2 linked regions of the Skermanella rosea genome follow. The protein of the gene in region 2 interacts with the protein of the main gene of each other region in a pairwise test. Links are inferred from orthologs where the notes say so. Each region holds a gene or a part of one and is shown on either strand. Other genes may lie near its edges. The genes, in order: gyrB and gyrA.

Region 1 (3,411 bases), 2.6 Mb from region 2 along the record:
CAGGCACGCCACCAGGGTCCTCGTGATCTTGCCGATACCGCTTCGCATCCTCGAAGGTCTCGCCAGTGTCTCCGGAAAGTGGCATCGCCGGAAATACGGGCTTCCGGCAGCCTCGTCCCGAGTTTACGCGATGTTCCGCCGCGGACCTTGATCCGCATCAAGATCCGGCTCGGAAAACCCGGCTAGAGGTCGTTGCTCTTCAGGTTGTCGGGATTCATGTTGGAGTGGTCGAGGGAGGATTCCTTTCCTTCGGGATCCTTCCGCCACCAGGGCTCCTTCTTCTCCCCGGCCCCCGCCGCCGGCTGCTCCCGTCCGGCGGTCCCCGGTGCCTGGCCGGCGCTTCCGGTGTCCTTGGTCATCGTCACGGTCCCCCTCTGTGGTTGGACATGGACTCCATGATCGAAACCTTGGAACCGGACTCCCGGGGATTGGTTCCCGCTGGTTGGATGCGCTTTTTTTGTCGCCCCTCAAACGTCCAGGTTCGCCACCTTCAGCGCGTTGTCCTGGATGAACTCGCGCCTGGGCTCCACGATGTCGCCCATCAGGGTGCTGAAGACCTCCTCGGCCTCGTCGGCGTGGTTGACCTTCACCTGGAGCAGGGAGCGCTTGGTCGGGTCCAGGGTGGTTTCCCAGAGCTGCTCGGGGTTCATCTCGCCCAGGCCCTTGTAGCGCTGGATGGTCACGCCGTGGCGGCCGAGTTCCATGATCGCGTCGAGCAGGGCCAGGGGGCCGGTGATCGGGCGGAGTTCCTTGTCCTTGTGGGTCAGGCGGCCGATGCCGGCGTAGTTGGCCTTGAGCGAGGCGGCCATGGTGTTGAGGGTGCGGGCCTCGACGCTCTTCAGCAGGTCGCGGTCCAGGACGTGGCGGTGGGTCACGCCGCGCCGGGTGCGGGAGATCACCAGGGCGTCCTGGCTGGCGCTGCCCTGCCAGCCGCCGCCGGTCATGCCGTCGCTGTCGGACAAGGTGTTGAGGCGCGTCGCGATCTCCGCCGCCAAGGCCGCGGCGCGCTCGGGGTCGTTGAGGATCGCCAGGTCGTAGGCGCCGGCGATGGCGGCCTGCTCGACCACGCGCAGGCTGCCGGCCTTGCGGGTCAGGGTCTCCATCGGGCCGCGCGCGGCGCGGGCCTGCTCCACCAGGGCCTTCAGGCGCTCGCCGACGACCATCACGCCGTCGGACGACGGGCTGAAGATCACGTCGTCGATGCCCTCGTCGGTCAGGTAATCCTCCAGCGCCTTGTCGTCCTTCAGGTACCGCTCGCGCGAGTTGCCGCGCTTGATCCGGTAGAGCGGCGGCTGGGCGATGTACAGGTAGCCCTGCTCGATCACCTGCGGCATCTGGCGGTAGAAGAAGGTCAGCAGCAGCGTGCGGATGTGGGAGCCGTCCACATCGGCGTCGGTCATGATGATGATCTTGTGGTAGCGCGTCTTGGCGACGTCGAACTCCTCCCGGCCGATGCCGGTGCCCAGCGCCGCGATCAGCGTGCCGATCTCCGCCGAGCCGAGCATCTTGTCGAAGCGCGCCCGCTCCACGTTCAGGATCTTGCCGCGGAGCGGCAGGATCGCCTGGTACTGGCGCGAGCGGCCCTGCTTGGCCGAGCCGCCCGCCGAGTCGCCCTCGACGATGAACAGCTCGGACAGCGCCGGGTCGCGCTCCTGGCAGTCGGCCAGCTTGCCCGGCAGCGAGGTGATGTCCAGGGCGCCCTTGCGCCGGGTCAGCTCGCGCGCCTTGCGGGCGGCCTCGCGGGCGGCGGCGGCCTCCACCACCTTGGCGGTGATGCGCTTGGCCTCGTTCGGGTGCTCCTCGAACCAGGTGGCGAGCGCCTCCGATATGGCCGACTCGACCACGGGCCGGACCTCGGAAGAGACCAGCTTGTCCTTGGTCTGGCTGGAGAACTTCGGATCGGGCACCTTGACCGACAGCACGCAGGTCAGGCCCTCGCGCATGTCGTCGCCGGTCAGGTTGACCTTCTCCTTCTTGGCGATGCCGGACTCCGTGGCGTAGTTGTTCAGCGTGCGGGTCAGCGCCGCCCGGAAGCCGGCCAGGTGGGTGCCGCCGTCACGCTGCGGGATGTTGTTGGTGAAGCACAGCATCGTCTCGTGATAGCTGTCGTTCCACTGGAGCGCCGCCTCGACCGTGATCTCGCCGCCCAGCTCGCTGGGGCGGACGGCGGACAGGGCGATCGCCGGCTTGTGCAGCGCCGCCTTGGACCGGTCCAGGTACTGGACGAAGGCTTCCAGCCCGCCCTCGTAATGCAGGTCGACCACCTTGGGCTCGACCCCGCGGGCGTCGGTGAGCTGGAGATAGACGCCGGAATTGAGGAAGGCCAGCTCGCGCAGCCGGTGCTCCAGCGTGCCGAAGTCGAAGTCGGTCTTGGTGAAGGTGGCCTTGGAGGGCAGGAAGGTCACCTCGGTGCCGGTCAGCGGCTTGCCGCCGACGAGCGGCGCCTCGCCCGCGTCCTTCAGCGGCTCGACCCGGTCGCCGTGGCGGAAGTCCATCTCCCAGATCCGGCCGGCGCGCCAGATGCGCAGCGTCAGCAGCTCGGACAGGGCGTTGACCACCGACACGCCGACTCCGTGCAGGCCGCCGGAGACCTTGTAGGAGTTCTGGTCGAACTTTCCGCCGGCATGGAGCTGGGTCATGATGACCTCCGCCGCCGAGACGCCCTCCTCCTCGTGCATGTCCACGGGGATGCCGCGGCCGTTGTCGCGGACCGTGACCGATCCGTCGGCGTTGAGCACCACCTCGACCTTGTCGCAATATCCCGCCAGCGACTCGTCGATGGCGTTGTCCACCACCTCGTAGACCATGTGGTGGAGGCCCGAGCCGTCATCGGTGTCGCCGATATACATGCCAGGGCGCTTCCGCACCGCGTCCAACCCCTTCAACACCTTGATGGAGTGGGCGCCGTATTCCTGCGGTGCGGAGTCGGGTGTCTTGAAAGCTTCCTGTGCCATCGGTCGATACTATCAGAGTTTCGGGGTACATGCCGGGGGATTAATCCCCAAGGCGGAGAATTGCGGCGGTTTCCCGCTAGGCCGGATGGACATGGGCGTCCTCCACGCGGAAGAAGCTGGCCCGGTCGCCCAGCTCGGCGAAGATGCCGGCGTCGGTGCCGGTCAGCCAGGCCTGGGCGCCGAGATCCAGGATCTCGCCGAACAGGGCGCTGCGCCGGTCGGCGTCCAGGTGGGCCGCCACCTCGTCCAGCAGCATCAGGGGCGGCTGGCCGCGCTCGGCCGCCATCAGCCGGGCGTTGGCCAGGACGATGGCGATCAGCAGGGCCTTCTGCTCGCCGGTCGAGCAGAACTCGGCCGGCATGTCCTTGCCGCGGTGGCGGACCGCGAGGTCGCTGCGGTGGGGACCCGCGGTACCCTCGCCGGAGCCGTCGTGGCGGCGGGACTCGGAAAGCCGGCG
Region 2 (3,585 bases):
TTCCCGGCATTGCGCGCGACGCCCACGATCAGGTGGTCCAAGACGCGGGAGGCGCGCTGGATGATGTCCATATGGCCGTTGGTGACCGGGTCGAATGTCCCGGGATAGACGCCGATCCGTTTGCTCATCTGCCGCTTCTTCCCTTCACGTCGGGGCGCCCTTCAACTTGCCGCCCCCTGCACCGATCGTTGCTCTGCCGATCACTCGGGGGACGCATCGTCGCCCCCGCTCACGGCGGTCTCCGCTTCCGCCTCCTCGGTCAGCCACGCGACCGAGACGACTCGCTCTCCCTGCGCCACCCTGAACAGGGTGACGCCCTGGGTCTTGCGGCCGGCGATCCGGACGTCGTGGATCGGCATCCGGATCATCTGCCCTCCATCAGTCACCAACATGACCTGATGGTCATCCGTGACGGGGAAAGCGGCGACGACCGGACCATTGCGCTCGTTCATCTCGATATTCCAGATGCCCTGGCCGCCCCGACCGGTCACCCGATATTCATAGGAGGAGGTGCGCTTGCCGAATCCGCGTTCGGAGACGGTCAGGATGAACTCCTCCTTGCGCCGCATCTCCTCATAGCGCTCCGGCGACAGGGCGATGTTCGTCGAGACCTCCGCGTCGGGATCGGGCGCTTCGTCGCTCGACGCCTCCTCGCCTGCCGCCCGGCGCTCGGCGTTGGCCTGGCGCAGGTAGGCGGCGCGTTCGTCCGCGTCGGCGTCGACATGGTTCAGCATTGACATGCCGATCACCTCGTCGCCGTCGGCCAGCCGGATGCCGCGGACGCCCGTGGAGGTCCGGCCGCTGAAGATCCTGATGTCGTCGACCTGGAACCGGATGCACTTGCCGCCGCGCGTCGCCAGCAGCACGTCCTGATCCACGGTGCCGGTCCGCACCGCGATCAGCCGCTCGCCCTCTTCCTCCAGCTTCATCGCGATCAGGCCGTTGGCCCGGATGTTGGTGAAGTCCGACAGCTTGTTGCGGCGGACGTTGCCCTTGCTGGTGGCGAAGAAGACGCACAGGTCGCCCCAGGTCGTCTCGTCCTCCGGCATGGGCATGACGGTCGAGATCGTCTCGCCGTCGACCAGCGGCAGCAGGTTGATCAGCGCCTTGCCGCGCGCCTGCGGCGTACCGAGCGGCAGGCGCCAGACCTTCAGCTTGTAGACCATGCCGCGCGAGGAGAAGAACAGCATGGGCGTGTGGGTGTTGGCGACGAACAGGTCGTGGACCGTATCCTCCGCCTTCATACTCATGCCCGAGCGGCCCTTGCCGCCCCGCTTCTGCGCCCGGTATGTCGAGACCGGGACCCGCTTGATATAGCCGGAGTGGCTGACCGTGACGACCATGTCCTCGCGCTGGATCAGGTCCTCTATGTCGGATTCGAACTCCAGCTCCATCAGGGTGGTCCGGCGGGGAGTGCCGAACCGTTCCTTCATCTCCAGCAGCTCGGTCCTCAGGATCTCCAGCAACAGGGTGCGCGACGCCAGGACTTCGAGATAATAGGCGATCCGGTCCGTGACCTCGCGCAGGTCGGCGCCGATCTTGTCCCGCTCCAGGCCGGTCAGGCGGTTCAGCCGCAGTTCCAGGATCGCCCGGGCCTGGGCCTCCGACAGGCGGTAGGTGCCCTGCGGGCTGACCGCCCTGCCCGGCTCGTCGATCAGGGCGATCAGCGGCGCGACGTCGCCCGCCGGCCACTCGCGGGCCATCATCTCCTCGCGCGCGACGCCGGCATCGGGCGCCCGGCGGATCAGCGCGATCATCTCGTCCAGGTTGGCGACCGCGACCGCCAGGCCGACCAGGGTGTGGGCCTTCTCCCGCGCCTTGCCCAGCTCGAACTCGGTCCGGCGGGTGATGACCTGCTCGCGGAAGGCGACGAAGGCGGAGATGATGTCCTTCAGGGTCATCGTCACCGGCCGGCCGCCGTTGAGCGCCAGCGCATTGACCCCGAACGAGGTCTGCAGCGGGGTGTAGCGGTAGAGCTGGTTCAGCACCACGTCGGCGACGGCGTCGCGCTTCAGCTCGATCACGACGCGCACGCCGTCGCGGTCCGACTCGTCGCGCAGGTCGGAGATCCCCTCGATCGTCTTGTCATGGACGACCTCGGCGATCCGCTCCATCATGCGGGCCTTGTTGACCTGGTAGGGCACCTCGTTGATCACGATGGCCCAGCGGTCCTTGCGGATCTCCTCGATCTCGGTCTTGCCGCGCATCACGATCGAACCGCGGCCGGTGTGGTAGGCCTGCCGGATGCCGGCCTTGCCCATCACCTGGGCGCCGGTCGGGAAATCCGGACCCGGCACATGCTCCATCAGTTCTTCGATAGTGACGTCGTTGTCGTCGATATAGGCGCAGCAGGCGTCGATCACCTCTCCCAGATTGTGGGGAGGAATGTTGGTCGCCATGCCGACCGCGATGCCGCCGGCGCCGTTGACCAGCAGGTTCGGGAAACGCGCGGGAAGGACGTCCGGCTCGGCCGACGATTCGTCGTAGTTGGGGTGGAAGTCGACCGTATCCTTGTCGATGTCGTCGAGCAGGCTCTCCGCCGCCTTCGCCAGCCGCGCCTCGGTATAGCGCATGGCTGCGGGCGGGTCGCCGTCCATCGATCCGAAATTTCCCTGCCCGTCGATCAGCGGCAGGCGCATCGAGAAGTCCTGGGCCATGCGGACCATGGCATCGTAGATCGCGCTGTCGCCGTGGGGGTGGTACTTACCCATCACGTCGCCGACGATACGAGCGGACTTCTTGTAGGGCTTGTTGCTGTCGTAACCGCCTTCCTTCATCGCGAACAGGATTCGGCGATGCACCGGTTTCAGACCGTCGCGCACGTCGGGAAGCGCGCGGCTGACGATCACGCTCATGGCATAATCGAGATAGCTGCGCCGCATCTCCTCTTCGATGGTGACCGGCGAAATATCGGAAGGCGGAGGTGTGAGATTGGCGGTCAAAAATCGAACTCAGGTTCAGGTTAAACGATGACTGCGGGCAAGATCACCGGGCACCGCCCGGCGATTTGGACACCCGGCATATATAAGGTGGGTGTACCAGTTTTTGCAGACGCTAACAATGCGTTACACCTTGGCCGCGGTTCCCGACGGACACCGGGCGGAGTCGGACCATAGCGCATCGGCCGTCCGCAGCATATCCCGCCGTCATGCCCGCGACAGCAGGTGGAACCGGATCGACAGCACGGCCACCGAGAAGACGCTGGCGATCAGGATTCCCTCCAGCAGTCCGGCGACGCCCCGGTCGGCCCACAGCGCCAGGGCTGCGCCCAGCGGGATCATGATCCCGTAGTAGGAGAAGAAGTGCAGGACCGTCGGGATCCAGGCGTCGCTCTGGCCGCGCAGCGCGCTCGCCATGACCACCTGCCCGCCGTCCACGATCAGGATCAGCGCGCTGAAAGCGACCAGCGGCACCGTCAGGGCCAGCATGTCCGGGTCGGCCGTGAACAGGCCGCCGATGGTTCCGGGCAGCAGCGCGAACAGCACCGCGAACACGGCCAGGATCACGGTCGTGACCCCCAGTCCGGTCCATCCCGCCACCATGATCTCGCGCCGGTCGCGCCGGCCATAGGCGACTCCGACCCGC

The links.
Region 1: the proteins of gyrA (region 2) and gyrB interact in binary tests that used the Escherichia coli proteins (3 or more experiments, as listed by UniProt). The link is inferred for Skermanella rosea from one-to-one orthologs.

Annotation. Positions count from the first base shown.
Region 1 is NZ_CP086111.1:3,635-7,045, reverse strand. Bases 212-3,305 are described here. They hold gyrB (DNA topoisomerase (ATP-hydrolyzing) subunit B), read right to left. Parts: upstream 2,955-3,305; coding sequence 468-2,954; downstream 212-467. Other genes in these bases: recF (DNA replication/repair protein RecF), read right to left, coding at 3,031-3,305; JL101_RS00025 (hypothetical protein), read right to left, coding at 212-359. Also shown: JL101_RS00030 (hypothetical protein), read right to left, coding at 1-48; more of JL101_RS00025, read right to left, coding at 183-211; more of recF, read right to left, coding at 3,306-3,411. UniProt on the Escherichia coli protein: DNA gyrase negatively supercoils closed circular double-stranded DNA in an ATP-dependent manner to maintain chromosomes in an underwound state.
Region 2 is NZ_CP086111.1:2,639,680-2,643,264, reverse strand. Bases 1-3,268 are described here. They hold gyrA (DNA gyrase subunit A), read right to left. Parts: upstream 2,883-3,268; coding sequence 201-2,882; downstream 1-200. Other genes in these bases: JL101_RS12120 (MATE family efflux transporter), read right to left, coding at 3,147-3,268; coaD (pantetheine-phosphate adenylyltransferase), read right to left, coding at 1-128. Also shown: more of JL101_RS12120, read right to left, coding at 3,269-3,585. UniProt on the Escherichia coli protein: A type II topoisomerase that negatively supercoils closed circular double-stranded (ds) DNA in an ATP-dependent manner to maintain chromosomes in an underwound state.